DNA from 4 places in the Streptomyces sp. NPDC048637 genome. Region 1 is predicted to be linked to each of the others. Evidence: riboswitches for the same ligand, from Rfam matches in the RefSeq annotation. Region 1 holds a riboswitch; each other region holds the start of a gene.

Region 1 (4,819 bases):
AGATGCCGACGCGCTTGCATACAGTGACAGAACTTCCTCGCAAGCGGATCGAAGGGACGTACATGCCCATGGGTCACACGGCCACAGAACAAGCCGGCTCCGGCGGCCTGACAGCGACCGAGCACCGGCTGGCCAATGGCCTGCGCGTGGTGCTCTCCGAAGACCACCTGACCCCGGTAGCAGCGGTCTGCCTGTGGTACGACGTCGGCTCCCGCCACGAGGTCAAGGGCCGTACCGGCCTGGCTCACCTCTTCGAGCATCTGATGTTCCAGGGTTCCGCGCAGGTGAAGGGCAACGGCCACTTCGAGCTGGTGCAGGGCGCCGGCGGTTCGCTCAACGGCACCACGAGCTTCGAGCGGACCAACTACTTCGAGACCATGCCCGCCCATGAGCTGGAGCTCGCGCTCTGGCTTGAGGCGGACCGGATGGGCTCGCTGCTCACCGCGCTGGACGACGAGTCCCTGGAGAACCAGCGCGACGTCGTCAAGAACGAGCGCCGCCAGCGCTACGACAACGTCCCCTACGGCACGGCCTTCGAGAAGCTGACGGCCATGGCGTACCCCGAGGGCCACCCGTACCACCACACGCCCATCGGGTCGATGGCCGATCTGGACGCGGCCTCCCTGGAGGACGCGCGGGCGTTCTTCCGTACGTACTACGCGCCCAACAACGCCGTCCTGTCGGTCGTCGGCGACATCGACCCCGAGCGGACGCTGGCCTGGATCGAGAAGTACTTCGGCTCCATCCCCTCGCACGACGGCAAGCAGCCGCCCCGGGACGGCACCCTGCCCGACGTCCTCGGCGGCGAGCTGCGCGAGGTCGTCGAGGAGGACGTGCCCTCCCGCGCCCTCATGGCGGCGTACCGCCTGCCGCACGACGGCACCCGTGAGGTGGACGCCGCGGACCTCGCGCTGACCGTCCTGGGCGGCGGCGAGTCCTCCCGCCTGTACAACCGGCTGGTGCGCCGCGACCGCAGCGCCGTCGCCGCCGGCTTCGGCCTGCTGCGGCTGGCCGGCGCCCCCTCGCTGGGCTGGCTGGACGTGAAGACGTCCGGCGGGGTCGAGGTTCCGGACATCGAGCGTGCGGTCGACGAGGAGCTGGCCCGTTTCGCCGCCGAGGGGCCGACCCCGGAGGAGATGGAGCGGGCGCAGGCCCAGCTGGAGCGCGAGTGGCTGGACCGGCTGGCCACGGTCAGCGGCCGCGCCGACGAACTGTGCCGCTTCGCCGTCCTGTTCGGCGACCCGCAGCTCGCGCTGTCCGCCGTCCAGCGCGTCCTGGACATCACCCCCGAGGAGGTGCAGGCGGTCGCCAAGGCCCGGCTGCGCCCTGACAACCGCGCGGTGCTCGTCTACGAGCCCACCGAGCCGTCCGACGCCGCCGACACCGAGGAAGGGGAGGCGGACCAGTGAGCGACGCCACCACCCACGCCGATTCCCCCGTGAGCACCATGGACTTCCACCCGCAGCCCCAGGGCGGCGCGCCCAGGCCGTGGGCCTTCCCGGCCCCCGAGCGCAGCCAACTGCCCAACGGGCTCACGCTCCTGACCAGCCACCGCCCCGGCCAGCAGGTCGTCGCCGTCGAGATCAACCTCGTCGCGCCGCTGGACGCCGAACCCGAGGGTCTGGACGGCGTCGCGACGATCATGGCGCGTGCGCTGTCCGAGGGCACCGACACCCATGACGCGGAGGAGTTCGCCGCCGAGCTGGAGCGCTGCGGCGCCACCCTGGACGCGCACGCCGACCACCCCGGCGTACGGGTCTCCCTCGAAGTGCCGGCGTCCCGGCTGACCCGTGCGCTCGGCCTGCTCGCCGACGCGCTCCGGGCGCCCGCCTTCCCGGAGAGCGAGGTCGAGCGGCTGGTACGCAACCGTCTCGACGAGATCCCGCACGAGCTCGCCAACCCGGCCCGCCGCGCCGCCATGGCCCTGTCGAAGGAACTGTTCCCGGCCACCGCCCGCATGTCGCGGCCCCGCCAGGGCACCGAGGACACCGTCGCCCGCATCGACGCAGCGGCCGTCCGCGCCTTCTACGACGCCCATGTACGGCCCGCCACGGCCACCGCCGTCATCGTCGGTGACTTCACCGGCGTCGACCTCGGCACGGCGCTCGCCGACACGCTCGGCGCCTGGAGCGGCTCGACGTCCGAGCCGCTGAAGGCCGCGCCGATCGTCGCCGACGACACCGGCCGGGTGGTGATCGTGGACCGCCCCGGCGCCGTCCAGACGCAGCTGCTCATCGGCCGTATCGGTGCCGACCGGCACGACCGGGTGTGGCCCGCACAGGTGCTCGGCACGTACTGCCTGGGCGGCACCCTCACCTCCCGTCTGGACCGAGTGCTGCGGGAGGAGAAGGGCTACACCTACGGGGTGCGCGCCTTCGGCCAGGTGCTCCGGTCCACCGCCCCCACCTCCCCCGAGGGGTCCACGGGCGCCGCGCTGCTCGCCATCAGCGGCTCGGTGGACACCGGCTCCACCGTCCCGGCGCTCGAGGACCTGTGGAAGGTACTGCGCACCCTCGCGGCAGAGGGGCTGACGGACGACGAGCGGGATGTCGCCGTGCAGAACCTCGTCGGGGTCGCGCCGCTGAAGTACGAGACCGCGGCGGCCGTCGCGGGCACCCTCGCCGACCAGGTGGAGCAGCAGCTCCCGGACGACTTCCAGGCGCAGTTGTACGCCCGCCTCGCGGAGACCGGCACGGTCGAGGCCACCGCGGCGGCGGTCAGCGCCTTCCCCGTGGACCGGCTGGTGACGGTCCTGGTGGGCGATGCCGCACAGATCGCCGAGCCGGTCAAGGCGCTGGGCATCGGTGAGGTGACCGTCGTCAGCGGCTAGCCCCTCCCGTGTGACGGAAGGTCATATGACGACCGTGCGGCTCCCGTGGTGCTCGTTCACCACGGGAGCCGCCGTATGTCCGTTTTATCGCAGCTGGTGCCCCGGTTCTTGTGGCATCCCGCACAAAAAACCGGTTCTGTTTGCCGATTGAAAGTTGCCCCGTTTAGCGTCGGTCCGGCTGTTCGTCACAAGTCCGCCACAACAGTGGCACCGGACAGTCATCGCCGAGTCCCCGTACGGCGCAAGCCAGGGGAGCCGGGGACCCAAATGTCCCTTGGGGTGAATCGGACTCCTCTCCGAGGAGCCCGTAGGAGACCTTCCTGCTCCGAACCCGTCAGCTAACCCGGTAGGCGAGAAGGAAGGAAAGGACAAGCCAGCACATGGCGTTCATCCGTGCCACCGGGAAGCACCGTCGCGCGAGCCGTCCCGTTCGGACGACCCGCAACGTCGCCGGCATAGCCACCCTCGCGGCCGGCGGTGTGGTCGCCTCCGTGGCCTCGCCGGCGCTGGCCGCGACGGACGAGGCACGCCTCCACGACACCGGACTGCAGCACGCCGTCGTGCTGGGGGACGAGCTCGCCAACCGTGTCGAGGCCCAGGCCGACGCGCAGCAGGCCGACGCCGAGGCCGCCGCGGCGAAGGCGAAGGCCGAGGCCGTCGCCAAGAAGCAGGCCGACGAGGCGAAGCGGCGTGCCGAGGCCGCGAAGAAGAAGGCCAAGGCCGCCCACGAGGCCAAGGTCCGCGCCGCCCGCGACGCGGAGCGCAAGCGCCTCAACGCCTTTGTCTCCCCCATCGCCGACTCCTACGTCTCCACCGCCTACAAGGCCTCCAGCGGACTGTGGTCCTCCGGCAGCCACACCGGCATCGACTTCCACGCCGCCTCCGGCACCAGCGTCCACGCGGTCGGCTCGGGCACCGTCGTCGAGGCCGGCTGGGGCGGCTCGTACGGCAACAACATCGTGATCAAGATGAACGACGGCACGTACACCCAGTACGGTCACCTGTCGTCGCTCGGCGTCTCGGTCGGCCAGCAGGTCACCCCGGGCCAGCAGATCGGCCTCTCCGGCGCCACCGGCAACGTCACCGGCCCGCATCTGCACTTCGAGGCCCGCACCGGCGCTGACTACGGCTCGGACATCGACCCGATCGCGTACCTGCGCGGGCACGGCGTCAACGTCTGATCCCCCCGCGTCGGCGCCGCGCCCCGTACGGGGCCTGCGCCACACGCCGAGTCCTTCCGGAGCCCCGGCCCCACGGCCGGGGCTTCGGCGTATCCGGAGTGCGGGCGATACGCACCGGATACGCCGGTGGCCCGCGACTTCCGGCCAAAAAATATCCATGAATAACCCGAGGCCGTCGGAAAAGCCGTGCCGGTCGAATAGAGTCACGGAAAAGTCGCCGACCGGCGGCGTTTCCAGGGGATTACGGCGGAGGCACGGAAGATGCGAGGCCATATTTCCGCGCATGCGGTGTGCACGGCGATTCGCGACGACATTGTCTCCGGCGCACTGGCGCCGGGGAGCCGGCTGATCGAGGAGATCCTGGCGGCCCGTTACGGCGTCTCCCGGGTGCCGGTCCGTGAAGCGCTGCGCACCCTGCAGTCCGAGGGCTTCGTCACCACCCGCCACCACGCGGGCGCCTGTGTCGCCGAGCCCACCGAGCAGGAGGCCGCCGATCTCCTCGACATCCGCGCCCTGTTGGAGCCGCTGGGCGCCGCCCGCGCGGCCGCCCGCCGCAGCCCGGCCCACCTGAAGGTGCTCCGCGGCCTGGTGCGGCTCGGCCGCGAGCGGGCCCGTCACGGCAATCCCGCAGATCTGCGCCAACTGGACGGCTGGTTCCACGAAACACTCGCTCAGGCAGTCGGCAGCCCCAGTCTGACGGCGCTGCTGACCCAGCTGCGGCGCAAGATCGAGTGGATGTACACGGTGGAACTGCCGCCCCGGGCCGGTGAGTCCTGGGACGAACACGGCGCGGTGCTGGACGCGGTGG
Region 2 (4,819 bases), on a different contig from region 1:
AGCGCGAGTCCCTGGGCGACACCGCCGAGGACGACGAGGATCTGATCTCCGCCCTGATCAGGGCCTCCGACCACGGTGAGCATCTGACCGAGAACGAGGCCGCCGCAATGGCCTTCATCCTGCTCTTCGCGGGCTTCGAGACCACCGTCAACCTCATCGGCAACGGCACCTATGCGCTGCTGCGCCACCCCGCCCAGCGTGAGCTGCTGCAGAAGTCGATCGAGGCGGGCGACACCGAGCTGCTCACCACCGGCCTTGAGGAACTGCTCCGCTACGACGGCCCCGTGGAGCTGGCGACCTGGCGGTTCGCGACCCAGGAGCTGACGCTCGGCGGACAGCGGATCGCCGAGGGGGACCCGGTCCTGGTGGTGCTGGCCGCCGCCGACCGCGATCCGGCGCGCTTCGCCGAGCCGGATGTGCTCGATCTGACCCGGCGTGACAACCAGCATCTGGGATACGGGCACGGCATCCACTACTGCCTGGGTGCGCCGCTCGCCCGGCTCGAAGGACAGTCCGCGCTGGCGACGCTGCTGACCCGGCTCCCGGACATCCGGCTTGCGGCGGAACCTGACGATTTGCGCTGGCGCGGCGGGCTCATCATGCGCGGACTGCGTTCACTTCCGGTGGAGTTCACCCCGGAGCGGCCCTGACCAGCGACAAGGCCAAATGTGACGCAGAGTCAACCGCGTGACCTTTACGTGATCCGCACTACACCGACTTGTGACTACCCGGGACCCCGGCTACCTTTCGACCGACGATCGACAGGCTTCACTCGATCGGTCGAAGCGGTGATGTGGGGGACCGGTGTAACGGTGCCGCTCGCGTGCGTCGGCCGGCCGGAGGCCCCGTCGAGCAGCTCGAAGAGCTCGTCGATAACTCAACCGCCGCGCGAAAGGCATCCGCATGCGTTCCGGGAACGGCCGACATCGTCGCCCCCGTCAGGCACCGGCCATCTTTGTCACGGCAGGCGTGACCGGCGCGGGCATCGCCCTGCCACTGCTCGGTGCGAGCGGTGCACACGCCGCCGACACCGCGACCTGGGACAAGGTCGCCCAGTGTGAGAGCGGCGGCGTGTGGAGCGCGGCGTCGGGCAACGGCTACTACGGCGGCCTCCAGCTGACCCAGGAGATGTGGGACAACTACGGCGGCTCCGCCTACGCCTCACGGCCCGACTACGCCAGTCGCTCCCAGCAGATCGCCGTGGCCGAGTCGATCCTCGGCGACCGCGGGCCGGACGCCTGGCCGAGCTGCGCGGTGAACGCGGGGCTGACCGGCGACGGCCAGGCCCCGGAGGTCGACCCGGGCAGCACCAGCACGCCGGAGCCCGCCCCGTCGGACTCCGAGGGCTCCCTCGACCCCTGGGACACCCCCGGTTCGTCCGACGCCCACGACGGTGGGGACACCGCCGGGAGGAACGACAAGCCGAGCGACGAGCCCAGCGACGAGTCGAGCGGTCCGCCGTCCGACGCGACGCCCTCGCCCGACGCCTCGGACTCCGCCGGGCCCGGCGACTCGTCCACGAGCCCGGAGCCGTCCGACCCGGCGACGCCCGGCGACCGGGACGACGACCCGTCGCAGTCCGCCGACCCGTCCGGTGACTCCTCCACGGACCCGTCCGGCGACTCCTCCGCCGACCCGTCCGACGAGCCCTCCACGGACCCGTCCGACGACCCGTCCGCGGACCCGTCCGGGGACGGCAGCCGTACGGACAGCACCGGCACCCCGCGCGAGGTGCCTGCCAAGGGCAAGCACCGCGGCGATGCGGGCGACGAGGACGCCGGTGACCGTGACGGCGGCAGGTCCGCCGGCGGCCGGCACGCCTCGCGGGGCGACGACGCGCACCGCACGGGCCCGGCGGCCGACGGCGACTACACGGTGCGCCCGGGTGACAGCCTGTCAGCCATCGCCACGGCCCACCGGCTGTCCGGTGGGTGGCACGCGCTCTACGACCGCAACGAGGGCGTCATCGGCTCCGACGCGGACCTGATCCAGCCCGGCCAGCAGCTCGATCTCGGGCGAGACGCAGGGTAGTTCGCCACTTTCGCCCTCTTTTGGGAAAGTGAGACAAGGCTCTCGTTGACTTCGGTGGGTCCCGGTCTGCGCATCCCCGGCATACCGGGCCCCACCTGCGGATATGTAACCAACCCGTGATCAAAGACGGTCAACTTGGTCCAGATGGTGGGGTTTGAACCCCAAGGGGATTACTGCTTAACGTCAGGATCGCTCGCCAAAGCGGGCCCCTCGATCACACGCCGAATCCTGCCGGTGATCGAAGGCACTTGACGCGCAAGCGCCGAAGGCAGGAGCGGGGGACCCAAGGTACGTGCCGGCCCCACCCGTGAAAGCGGGTCAACCGGCTTGGGGTGAAGCCACGTGCGCCATGCGCACACGGCCGGGCGACTCATCAGTCCGAACCCGACAGCTCACCTCGTAGGCGTCGGTGAGGAAACGAACGAACCATGCTGATCTTCAAGGGCAAGCACCGTCGTCCCTCCAAGGCCGTCCGCGTCGCCACCCTCGCCGGTGTCGCCGGTGCCGCCGTGGCCGTTCCGCTGATGGGCGCCACTTCCGCCTCCGCCGCCTCCGTCGCCACCTGGGACAAGGTCGCCCAGTGCGAGTCCGGCGGCAACTGGTCGATCAACACCGGTAACGGCTACTACGGTGGCCTGCAGTTCTCCAACTCCAGCTGGGACGCCGCCGGTGGCACCAAGTACGCGCCGCGCGCCGACCAGGCCACCAAGGCCCAGCAGATAGCCGCCGCCGAGAAGCTCCTCGCCCTCCAGGGCCCGGGCGCCTGGGCCTGCGCCGGTGCGGGCAACCTGACCGCCGGCGGCCCCGCCGCCGACGTCGACACCTCCGCGCAGACCAAGTCCGCGCCGAAGCAGGAGTCCGCCAAGCCCGAGGCCAAGAAGGCCCCGTCCGCCTCCGAAGACCGTGCCTCGCGGTCCGCCGAGCGCAAGTCCACCGGCGACGGCAACTACACCGTCAAGCAGGGCGACACCCTCGCCAAGATCGCCAAGGCCCACGGCACCGACTGGAAGTCCGTCTACAAGGCCAACAAGTCGGTCATCGGCGGCAACCCGAACCTGATCATCCCCGGTCAGCAGCTCACCGTCTGAGCCGCTCTCTCACCGGGGCTCCAGCGGGCCCGAGCGGCGGGCCCCCTTCCTCCGTGAGACCGCCCCGTCACGGCGCGCCCTTCCCCCCAGCGCGCCGTGGCGGGGCTTCTCGTGTCGCGGACCGCACGCGGGGCTCCCCGGCCGGCGGCAGGCCGCTGACCGGCGCCGTTCCGCGACTTTTCCCGTTCGGCGAACAATCCGCCAAACGTCCCGCGAACTAGGCCTTTGGGCAGGTTTTCGGGGGCCTTCCGTCCCACGGAGCGGGCCAAGGGCAGGCGGACGCGCCCGGGGCCGTTAGGCTCATGCTGCAGACTCCAGACACCCACGAAGGAGACAACGTGCCGTCGATCGACGTCGTCGTAGCCCGCGAAATTCTCGACTCGCGAGGTAATCCCACGGTCGAGGTCGAGGTCGGCCTCGACGACGGCAGCACCGGCCGTGCCGCCGTGCCGTCCGGTGCCTCCACCGGCGCTTTCGAGGCCATCGAGCTCCGCGACGGCGACCCGAACCGCTACCTCGGCAAGGGCGTGGAGAAGGCCGTCCTGGCCGTCATCGAGCAGATCGGCCCGGAGCTCGTCGGCTACGACGCGACCGAGCAGCGGCTGATCGACCAGGCGATGTTCGACCTGGACGCCACCGACAACAAGGGGTCGCTCGGCGCCAACGCCATCCTCGGCGTCTCCCTCGCCGTCGCGCACGCCGCCTCCGAGGCCAGCGACCTTCCGCTGTTCCGCTACCTCGGCGGCCCGAACGCGCACGTGCTGCCCGTCCCGATGATGAACATCCTGAACGGCGGCTCGCACGCCGACTCCAACGTGGACATCCAGGAATTCATGATCGCCCCGATCGGCGCGGAGTCCTTCTCCGAGGCGCTGCGCTGGGGCGCCGAGGTCTACCACACCCTCAAGAAGGTCCTGAAGGAGCGCGGCCTGTCCACCGGTCTCGGTGACGAGGGTGGCTTCGCCCCGAACCTGGGCTCCAACCGTGAGGCCCTCGACCTCATCCTGGAGGCCGTCAAGCAGGCCGGTTACGCCCCCGGCCAGGACATCGCGCTGGCGCTGGACGTCGCCGCCTCCGAGTTCTACAAGGACGGCAAGTACCAGTTCGAGGGCAAGGACCGCTCGGCCGCCGAGATGACCGAGTACTACGAGGAGCTCGTGGCGGCCTACCCGCTGGTCTCCATCGAGGACCCGCTGTTCGAGGACGACTGGGCCGGCTGGAAGGTCATCACCGACAAGCTCGGCGCCAAGGTCCAGCTCGTCGGCGACGACCTGTTCGTCACCAACCCCGAGCGCCTCGCCCGCGGCATCGAGGAGGGCTCCGCCAACGCGCTGCTGGTGAAGGTCAACCAGATCGGCTCGCTGACCGAGACCCTGGACGCCGTCGAGCTGGCCCAGCGCAACGGCTTCAAGTGCATGATGTCGCACCGCTCCGGTGAGACCGAGGACGTCACCATCGCCGACCTCGCCGTCGCCACCAACTGCGGCCAGATCAAGACCGGCGCCCCGGCCCGCTCCGAGCGCGTCGCCAAGTACAACCAGCTGCTGCGCATCGAGGAGATCCTCGACGACGCCGCGGTCTACGCCGGCCGCTCCGCCTTCCCGCGCTTCCGCCACGGCAGCTGACGAAGGCGGCCCGCTGCCAGGCCGGACACGGCAGCAGGGGCTGAACGGGCGAGGTAATCGCCCGGCACCCCGTAC
Region 3 (4,819 bases), on a different contig from region 1:
CCCGGGTCATCGAGCATCTGGTCAACACCGCCCGGTCGTTCATCTTCGACACCGGTCTCGCCCCGGCGGCGGCCGGCGGCGCCCTGACCGCGCTCCGGCTGCTGCGCCGCGAACCGCAGCGCGCCGCCCGGGCCGGCCAGGTCGCACGGGAGCTGCACGACCGGCTCACCGCGGCAGGGCTGTCCGCCGTCCGGCCGGACGCCGCGGTGGTCTCGATACGTGCCCCCTCGCCGGAGGCGGCGGTCCGCTGGGCCGCCGACTGCCGGGCGGCCGGACTCGCGGTCGGCTGCTTCCGGCCGCCGTCCGTGCCCGACGGGATCTCCCGGCTGCGCCTGACGGCCCGCGCGGATCTGACGGATGCCCAGCTCGACACGGCGGTCGGCACGATCGTGGCCACGGCACCGGCGGTCTGACGCGCACGACGGACCGGGGCGGCCGGCCGCCGTCGGCACCGGTCGCGCGTGCGTCCGGAGCCCGGTGGCGTGGCATCCCAAATCCGGTCTCGCGTCGCAGAGTTCACCGCAACGAGCGATAGATCTCCGTATATGTGGGTGGATCGAGTATCCCATTGACCGTACGGGTGGCAGTCTGGCGCCCAGCAGAAGTCCGAGGCCGCACCGGTGTCCGGAGCGGCATCCCGGCTCCTTGGTCAGCGGACCGGAGCCGGGCCTCGGTGGGAAAGGGACGGCGCCTCGATGGCAGACCATCACGAATCCTCACTGACTCTGCCGAGCGCCCCCGCCTCGGTCCTCACCGCCCGCAGACACGCCCTGGCCGTGCTCGCCGAATGGGGCCTGCCCGCCGACTCCGAACTCGCCGACTCCCTCCGCCTGATCGTCTCCGAACTCGCGACCAACGCCGTCGTGCACACCTTCGGCCGGTCGCCGGAGTTCACCGTCGAGCTGCGACTGGACCGCGACGAACAGCTGCGGATCGGCATCACCGACAGCCATCCCCGCCGGCCGCGCCGGCTGCCCGCCGCCGTCCAGCAGGACAACGGGCGGGGCCTGGTCATCATCCGCTGCCTCGCCGCGGAAGCCGGCGGCCGTCTCTCGGTCGTACCCACCGAGTCCGGCGGAAAGACCGTCTGGATCACCGTGCCGTGGCAGGCCGCCGTCCGCTGAAGACCGCTGCCGCACCGGCCGCCCGCCGGCTACGGCGCGGGGGAGTGGCGGGTGAAGGCCCCGCGCAACAAGGCACGCAGAGTGTCCGCGGCCGGGCTCCCGCCGCCGGGGCGGTAGGCCACCGAGATCCGGCGGTGCAGCTCCGGCGGGTCCAGGCTGCGGATCCCCAGCGGCGTCACCGAGCCCTCCGCCATCATCTCCGGGACCACCGCCACCCCGAGTCCCGCGCTCACCAGCGCACACACCACCGCATAGCTCGGCGACTCACAGCGCACCGCCACACTCGCCCCGGCCGCCGCCAGCACCGCCTCCACCGCACGCCGGTTCGGGTTGGCCGGCGCCATGCTGACCAGCGGCTGACCGGCCAGCTCGGCGAGCGGCAGCCGTCCGGCGCCCGCCGACAGGGCATGGCCCGGCGCGGTGACCAGCACCAGTTCCTCGGTCAGCAGCGGTTCGAGACGCACCCCCTCCGGCGGCGGCATCGCCTCGCCCGGCACATACTCGTGCGTCAGCGCCAGATCGACCTCGCCCAGCGCCACCGCCGCGGTGGCCTGCGGAGGTACGTACTCCGTGATGCTCAGCTCCACATCGGGGTGCGCCCGCCGGAAGGTGCTGAGCGCGGGCGGCAGCAGATGCGTCCCGGCGGTCATGAACGTGCCGACCCGCAGCCGGCCGCCGGACAGCCCCGTCAGCCGGGACAGCTCATGCCGCGCCTGATCCAGCTCGTCGAGCACCCGCCGGGCCCGTACGACGAGCAGCTCACCCGCCGCCGTCAGCCGTGCCCCGCGGTGGTGGCGCACCAGCAGCGCCGTCCCGGCCTCCCGCTCCAGCTTGGCGAGCTGCTGGGAGAGCGCGGGAGCGGTGTAGCCCAGCCGGGTGGCGGCCCGGGTGATCGAACCGGCCTCCGCCACTGCTACCAGAGCGGCCAGCCGCGTGGGGTCGTACATATAAGAACCTCTTTAGGCTCTCCAAGAACATTGCCAATACCCATTAAAGGCTCTGACCAGCGAAGCTGCTCTCATGGACGGACAGCTGATCGCCTTCACCGGAGTCGCCGCCGGCATGGTCACCATGCCGGGCGCGGATTTCACCGTCGTGGTGCGCAATGCGCTCGACTCGCGCCGGGCGGGGGTGGCGACCGCCATCGGAGTCGCGGGCGGGCTGCTGGTGCACACTGCACTGGCGGTGGCCGGGCTCGCGGCGGTGCTGGTCGCCGTGCCCGCGCTCTTCAGCGCTGTCCAACTCCTGGGCGGGGTCTATCTGTTGTACCTCGGTGCCGGTGCGCTGACCGCGGCCGTCCGGCGCAGGGGCGCGCACGCCGATTCCGCGACCGGCCCGGCCGACCCACCGGCCGACGGCCCGGCTGCCCTCCTGGGCACCGCGCGGAGCCTGCGCCAGGGCTTCCTGACCAATGCCCTCAACCCCAAGGCGCCGGTCCTCTTCCTCAGCCTGCTTCCGCAGTTCGTCCCGGCCGGCGAGCCCGCGCTGCCCCGCACGCTGCTGCTCGCGACGATGGTCGTCGCCCTGGCGCTGGTGTGGTTCCCGGCCGTCGCGCTGCTGGTCGACCGCCTGGGTGGCCTGCTGCGCCGCCCACGGGTCACCCGCGCCCTGGAAGCCGTCACCGGAACGCTGCTCACCACGCTGGGCGGCATCCTGCTCGTCGAGGTCGTGCTGGCCTGACAGACGGGCGCACCCCGGGCAGCCCGCTCAGTGGCGACATCACCCGGCCAAGTTGGCCAATCCCACTGACAATTGATCAGACGTAAGACGAGATCCCAGGTCAGCCGCCCACGCGTCCGTAGGAGACCGTGCGGCTCCAGATCCGCTCCAGCCGCACCACGCTCCCGGCCTTGGGGGCATGCCACATCCGGCCCCGGCCCGCGTAGATGCCGACGTGGTAAATGCCGCGTGCGGAACGGAAGAAGACCAGGTCACCGCGTCTGCGCAGGGAGGCCGGGATATGCCGGGTGCGGACGTACTGTGCGGCGGCGGTACGGGGCAGGGCCCGCCCGGCGCGCTTGAACGAGTACAGCGTCAGCCCCGAACAGTCGAAGCGGTACGGCCCTTGGGCACCGTACTGGTACGGCGCGCCACTCTTAGAGGCCGCGATCCGCAGCGCGTAGGCGGACACGGAGGCGGCTTCGGCGTTCCCGGCCTCTCCTGGGGCGACAGTAGTCCCGCCCAGGGTGACCAGCGTCAGAGCGGTGACGGTGCCGGCGCGTGCCAGCAGATTCGGCGTATGCGTGCGCACAGTCATGCGCAGACCCTTCGTCAGCCGCCTGCGAAGGAAGACCTGTCGGGTTCGGGCAGGCGAAGATGCCCGGCCGTGCGTACGGCTTCACCCCAAGGAGCCCTCGGCCGTCAGGCCGGGACCCCGTCCTGCTCGGGTCCTCCGCTCCCGCCGATCCACAACGTCGACCGGACATCCGGTACGGCGGCGGGATTAGGCGCCCGTCCGGACCGCCCCGTCGCTGTGGCGGGGTCTTGCCGTCGAAGGGATCGTCACGCACCCGGCACCCGAATTCCGAGCTGAAAATGCCGTATGTGAGATTGGTCACATTTGACCTGAATGGTTACTTTTGTTCCCTCAGGTGACGTGGCGCGGGGTGTCGCACCCCCCGGACCAGGGGCGAAACATCAAGGGTCCAAGGAATTGTGTCCGCCCCGCGCAATTCGTCGCCTCCTCACATCGGGCCCGGACGCTACGCCGTATGCGCAGCCCCGTGCGCGTGTCGGGTCAGATGTCCTCGGGCGGTGGCACCGTCACGAGTCCGGCCCGGCGTTCGCCGTCCAGCACCCGCAATGCCCGGGTCAAGGTCTCGCGGTGCAGCTCGCTCTCGCCCCGGTTGTGCATCAGCGTCAACGCGTCGCGCAGCCCGGCGGCCTTGGTCACCAGCGCCTGGGCGGCCCGCAGTCCGGTGTAGGTGCCGCCGCCGCGGGCCGGGTTGATCCTGCCCAGCAGGTCGAGCACCTCCAGATAGCGGTCGATCAGCTCACCCTCGGCACGTGTCAGGGCGGGCAGCGGCGGCAGTTCCGGCGGCAGCATCCGGGCTCACCGCGCACCGAGTTGGGGGACGGACTGCTTGCGCTGATGGGTGAGTCCGTCGATCAGGCCGTACTCCTGGGCGGCTCGGGCGTCGAAGATCTTGTCGCGCTCGATATCGGTGGCGATCCGCTCACGGGGCTGTCCGGTGTGCTCCGCCAGCATCCGCTCCAGCATGTCGCGGGTGCGCAGCAGCTCCTCCGCCTGGATCTGCAGATCGGTGGCCTGGCCCTGGATGGGCTCACTGATCGAGGGCTGGTGGATCAGGATCCGGGCGCCAGGCAGCGCCAGCCGCTTTCCGGGGGTGCCGGCGGCCAGCAGTACCGCGGCGGCGGAGGCGGCCTGCCCCAGGCAGAAGGTCTGCACGTCGCACGACACGAAGCGCATCGTGTCGTAGATGGCGGTCATCGCCGTGAAGGAGCCGCCGGGGGAGTTGATGTAGAGCGAGATGTCCTGCTCGGGTGCGGCATGTTCGAGGTGGATGAGCTGCGCCATCACATCGTTGGCGGAGGCGTCGTCGACCGGGGTGCCCAGGAAGATGATGCGCTCGCTGAGCAGCTTCGAATACGGGTCCATGGTGCGCGTCCCCTGGGACGTGCGCTCGGTGAACTCCGGAAGGATATAGCGGGCCGTTGGTCGCAGCATGAGTGCT
Region 4 (4,819 bases), on a different contig from region 1:
CGGCCATACGAGCGCCTGCAGCCAGCGCAGATCGTCCGGTTCGGCCACCGGGTCGAGCGGGTCCAGGTCGATGCCGGCCCGCCAGACGATCTGCGGCAGCCGGTCGGGCAGTTCGGCGGGCAGCTCGCCGGGCGTCCCTTCCGTACGGCAGGTGAGCACCAGTGGGCTCTCCGGCGCCCCCACCTCGGTCCGGAGGGCGCCCGCCCGGCCGCCGTCCCCGCCCTCGCCCACGTACCGGTAGCGATAGCGGTCGGGGTGCAGACACAGCCCCGCGGACGTACCGACCTCCAGCAGCGCCAGCGGCTGCGGCAGACGGGCAAGCAGCGGCAACAGGGTGGCGCAGCGGGCCGGTTCATTGGTCTGGGTGGCGCGCTGCATGATCACCGCGCGTACCTCGTCCCAGTGCCGGATCGTCCACTCGCGCCAGCGCCCGTACGCGGCTTCACCGCGCGGGCCCATTTCGGCGTGCGGGCCGTCGAGATAGCGGACGGCGGCGAGCAGGAGGTTCGGCTGCTGTTTGTTGCCGGCGGGCAGCGACCCCGACAGCAGATCGCAGAGCTCCGCGTCCTGGCTGATCCGCGCGCTCAGCTCCTCGTGCGCATCCGACCGGCCCCGCACCTCCCGCCAGGAGAACCCCCGGTACCGCTCCGCCACTCCCCACGCGTAACCGGCAGCACTTCCGGCGTTCCCGGTGTTCCCGACGTTGACGACCATGATCCGACGTTACTGCTCTCACCCTCCGTAACTGAGGGCCACCCCTCCGCATAACGACTGGTGCACAATCCGCGCGAGATCGTTTAGCGCCGGGTGGTCAACTCGCCCGGTTTGTGGGCGTGGTGGCCGAAAAGGCGCCGCCACAGGTTGTGCTGACCCGATAAGGATTCGAGAGAAGGCTTGGAATTCGGTCGCGATCTCTATTACTGTCCGATAACGCAGCGCGGTCGTCCCAGCCGTCGCAAGAGGCGGCACCGCGCGCCGACGCCGAATCCCGCACGCGCTTTTCACGCACCCCCAAGCACTTCGAACTGCACCAAGGGAACCGGGGAACCACTTCCTTGGGGTGAATCGGACGCCCTCCGCCAGCGGGCGCCCGTAGGAGACCTTCCTGCTCCGAACCCGTCAGCTAACCCGGTAGGCGAGAAGGAAGGAAAGGAGTGCGCCCCCGTGGCGTCCAACAGGCCTGCCCCCGATTCTCCGTCGGCTTACGAGCTCGATGACCGAGGTGCCTTCCCTGGGCCCGGTGCCGGCGACGGCGACGGACCGTGGGAGGAGTGGAATCCCACCGACGAATCCACGCGCTTCGTCCGCGGCAAACACCGGGTGGCCAAGCAGCGTGGCGGCGGACTCGCCCGCAGCGGCACCGTCCTGGGTGTCGGCGTCATCGCGGCGGTCGGCGCGAGCGGAATGGCCTCGGCCGAGGACCGTCCGCCGGTTCCGATCTCGATGCCCGACATCGGCGGGATGGCCGACGACCTCTCCGAAAAGATGCCGGACGCCAAGTCGCTCCCCGGCATCGGCGACCTGATATCCGACGAGGACTCCGCAGCCGCCGACGCCGCCTCGGCTCCCGTCGGCGACGCGGCTCCTGCCTCCTCCGGGCCGCTCACCCGGGCCACCCAGACGAGCGCGGACACGGCTAACGGCACCGGCGCCGGTGAGGCGCTGCGCAGCCGCATCCTCCAGCAGGCCGACGCGCAGCAGGGCGCCGCCGAGCAGGAGAGCCGCGACGCCGCCGAACAGGCCGCTGTCCAGCAGGCCGCAACGCAAGCCGCCGCCCACCAGAAGTCGGCCGAAAAGGCCGCTGCAGCCAAGAAGGCGGCCGAGATGGAGGCCAAGCGCAAGGCTGAGGAAGCGGCCCGTCAGAAGGCGGAGGCCGAACGCCTCGCCAAACTGGCGAAGAGCTTCATCGCTCCCGTGTCCTCCTACACGCTCACCGCCAGCTTCGGCCAGGCAGGCGACCGCTGGGCCGCGGACCACACCGGACAGGACTTCGCCGCGCCGACCGGCACTCCCGTCAAAGCGGTGCACTCCGGCACCATCACCCAGGCAGGCTGGGCCGGCTCGTACGGCTACCGCATCGTCCTCACCCTCGACGACGGCACCGAACTCTGGTTCTGCCACCTGTCCTCGATGGTGAAGACCTCCGGCAAGGTCAACACCGGCGATGTCATCGGCCGCGTCGGCGCCACCGGCAACGTCACCGGCCCCCACCTCCACCTGGAGGTGCGCCCCGACGCCGGCGACCCGGTCGACCCGATGCCGTGGCTGCGCGATCATGGGATCAATGTGTGACCGGCGGGGTCGGCGTGTGATCGACGGGGGCGAGGTGTGATCGACGGGGGCGAGGTGTGCCTGACGGGGTCAACGCGTGACCGACGGGATCAACGTGTGGCCGACGGCTTCGGCGCCTGGCCGGCGCCCTCGGTGCAGGAACAGGCAGCTCAACCCGTGGGCGTCTGACGGGAGTTACCGTGGGGGAAGAGGAAGGAATAACTCCTCTTCCCCCGACGCTCCCCTGGATATGACCGCGACACACAAGCCCCTCGGCTCGCTCTCCGTCTCCCCCCTGTCCCTCGGGGGCAACGTCTTCGGGTGGACGGCCGACGAAGCCCAGTCCTTCGCCGTGCTCGACGCGTACGTGGCGGGCGGTGGCAACTTCATCGACACCGCCGACGTCTACTCGGCGTGGATCCCTGGTAACAAGGGCGGCGAATCCGAGACCGTCATCGGCAACTGGCTGGCCTCCCGCGGCAATCGCTCCGATGTCGTCATCGCCACCAAGGTCGGCGCCCACCCGGACCTCAAGGGCCTGTCCCCCGCCACCATCAAGTCCGCGGTCGACGCATCCCTCGCCCGTCTGCGCACGGACTACATAGACCTCTACTACACCCACTACGACGACGAGTCGGTCGAGGTGCCGGAGTTCCTCGTCGCCCTCGACGACCTCGTGCGGGCCGGCAAGGTCCGCGAGATCGCCGCGTCCAACATCTCGGCGAAGCGCCTGGAGGAGTCCCTGGCCTTCTCCGCCCGCGAGGGCCTGGCCCGCTATGTCGCCCTCCAGCCCCACTACAACCTGGTCTCCCGCGACACCTACGAGGGCGAACTCGCCGAGGTGGCCGCCCGCCACGGCCTGGCCGCCGTGCCGTACTTCGCCCTCGCCTCCGGCTTCCTGACCGGCAAGTACCGCCCAGGCACCCATGTCGACAGCGCTCGCTCCGGGGGCGCCGTCAAGTACGTGGACACCGACCGCGGCCGCCGCGTCCTCCAGGCCCTCGACACCGTCGCTGCCGCCCACCAGGCCGAACCCGCCACCATCGCCCTCGCCTGGCTCGCCGCCCAGCCCACCGTCGTGGCCCCCATCGCCAGCGCCCGCACGGTGGAACAGCTGCCGGCGCTGCTGGCGGTGTCCGAACTGACCCTGACGGATGCGGAACTGGCGCTCCTGAACGAGGCGTCTGCCTGAACCACGGAGGACGGGGAGGGACGAGGGAGGGGCGGGGCCGCCAAGGCCCCGCCCCTCCTTCGCGTTCCGCTCCTGCTCTACCCCTGCTCCTGCTCTGCTTTCGCTCTACTTCCGGCGGTCCACTGCCACCCACGATGCGAGCGCCACGCCACCCGCCACCGCAAACACCGAAGGCCAGGCCCCGATCTTCTTCGCCAACGGATGCGACCCGGCAAACGCGGCCACGTACGCCCCACTCAACGCCGCCGCCGTCGCATTCCCCGCCTTCTGCTGCCACCCCTTGGCCGCCACGGCCCCGGCCGCAGCGAGCGCCACCCCACCGAGCGGCCGCTTCTTGGTCCAGCGGGCGGTGGCATAGCCGCCTACCAGGCCGGTTGCTGCGATCACACTCGTCGGTACGCCGGCCATCACGGAAACCTCCACATCAGGGGACAACTGCGACGACCTTACGTGGAGAGTCCGTGGGACCCGCACGATGCTCTGTATTAGGCGCGGACGCTCCAGTCCGGGCGCTGCACGCAGGTGACGAATTCCTGCCACGCCTCGCAGGTGAAGTTGAGTATCTGGCCCCCGGGAACTTTCGTGTCTCGGACCAGGAGGGTGGACCCGTCGGGCGTCGCCGTCGCTATGCAGTTGCCGCCGGAGCCGTTGCTGTAGCTGCTCTTGTGCCAGACGAGAGGCGCTGTGTGAGTCATCAGGTGAGTCCTTGCATCGCTTCGGTAATGAGGGCACTGGACTGTTGCGGACTCAAGGACAGTGCCCGCAAGTTGTCGAATGCCTTTGCATACTGCGCGATGTCGCTGGGTTGCTCCAGATAGACAGCATCTGTCAGGCCATCGCGATACACGATGTCCGGGTCCTCTTGCTCAGGGAACCCCAACATCGTGTACGCCCCCGTTGCGGGGTAGCTACCTGAGTTGAACGGCAGCACCTGGACGGTGACGTTCTTCAACTGCGCCATCTTCAGCAAGCGTTCGAACTGGGCCTGCATCACATCCCTGTTCCCGATGGCATGCCGCAAGACGCTTTCGTGCAGGATCGCCCACAAATCTGGTGCATGGGGACCGGTGAGGAGCGCCTGTCGCTCCATGCGCACGGCGATCATCTGCTCGACGTCGTCTGGGCTTGGCTGGGCCGTGGCTCGGTGGAGCTCCCTGGCGTAATCCGCGGTTTGCAGCAGCCCAGGGACGAACTCAGCCTCGTACGTACGCAGACTGCACGCCGCCTGTTCAAGGCCGACGTACACGGAGAACCACGTGGGTACGGCACTGCCGTACGCGTGCCACCAACCCCGCATCTTGGAGTGCTTGGCAAGGCTCTTGAGGAGTTCGCGTAGCTCGTCGGTGGTGTTGTAGA

The links. Region 1 has a riboswitch for cyclic di-AMP ahead of AB0C46_RS18875 (M23 family metallopeptidase). Riboswitches for the same ligand answer to the same signal wherever they lie in the genome.
Region 2: linked by a shared signal. The riboswitch ahead of AB0C46_RS34035 (transglycosylase family protein) and the one ahead of AB0C46_RS18875 (M23 family metallopeptidase) in region 1 are both predicted to bind cyclic di-AMP.
Region 3: linked by a shared signal. The riboswitch ahead of AB0C46_RS06975 (NlpC/P60 family protein) and the one ahead of AB0C46_RS18875 (M23 family metallopeptidase) in region 1 are both predicted to bind cyclic di-AMP.
Region 4: linked by a shared signal. The riboswitch ahead of AB0C46_RS33320 (M23 family metallopeptidase) and the one ahead of AB0C46_RS18875 (M23 family metallopeptidase) in region 1 are both predicted to bind cyclic di-AMP.

The regions. Positions count from the first base shown of each region.
Region 1 covers NZ_JBEZHQ010000013.1:118,585-123,403, forward strand. Annotated here, with positions in the region: gene AB0C46_RS18865 (pitrilysin family protein) at 69-1,409, shown strand; gene AB0C46_RS18870 (pitrilysin family protein) at 1,448-2,830, shown strand; cyclic di-AMP (ydaO/yuaA leader) riboswitch at 3,043-3,198, shown strand; gene AB0C46_RS18875 (M23 family metallopeptidase) at 3,211-4,011, shown strand; gene AB0C46_RS18880 (GntR family transcriptional regulator) at 4,273-4,819, shown strand, end outside.
Region 2 covers NZ_JBEZHQ010000041.1:62,968-67,786, reverse strand. Annotated here, with positions in the region: gene AB0C46_RS34045 (cytochrome P450) at 1-650, shown strand, start outside; gene AB0C46_RS34040 (transglycosylase family protein) at 904-2,031, shown strand; cyclic di-AMP (ydaO/yuaA leader) riboswitch at 2,241-2,452, shown strand; gene AB0C46_RS34035 (transglycosylase family protein) at 2,460-3,119, shown strand; gene eno (phosphopyruvate hydratase) at 3,458-4,744, shown strand.
Region 3 covers NZ_JBEZHQ010000003.1:390,315-395,133, forward strand. Annotated here, with positions in the region: gene AB0C46_RS06955 (8-amino-7-oxononanoate synthase) at 1-413, shown strand, start outside; gene AB0C46_RS06960 (ATP-binding protein) at 696-1,124, shown strand; gene AB0C46_RS06965 (LysR family transcriptional regulator) at 1,154-2,071, opposite strand; gene AB0C46_RS06970 (LysE family translocator) at 2,145-2,804, shown strand; gene AB0C46_RS06975 (NlpC/P60 family protein) at 2,905-3,381, opposite strand; cyclic di-AMP (ydaO/yuaA leader) riboswitch at 3,386-3,584, opposite strand; gene AB0C46_RS06980 (hypothetical protein) at 3,862-4,170, opposite strand; gene AB0C46_RS06985 (ATP-dependent Clp protease proteolytic subunit) at 4,177-4,812, opposite strand.
Region 4 covers NZ_JBEZHQ010000039.1:61,398-66,216, forward strand. Annotated here, with positions in the region: gene AB0C46_RS33315 (DUF2332 domain-containing protein) at 1-714, opposite strand, end outside; cyclic di-AMP (ydaO/yuaA leader) riboswitch at 999-1,153, shown strand; gene AB0C46_RS33320 (M23 family metallopeptidase) at 1,165-2,292, shown strand; gene AB0C46_RS33325 (aldo/keto reductase) at 2,522-3,463, shown strand; gene AB0C46_RS33330 (hypothetical protein) at 3,569-3,871, opposite strand; gene AB0C46_RS33335 (DUF397 domain-containing protein) at 3,949-4,158, opposite strand; gene AB0C46_RS33340 (helix-turn-helix transcriptional regulator) at 4,158-4,819, opposite strand, start outside.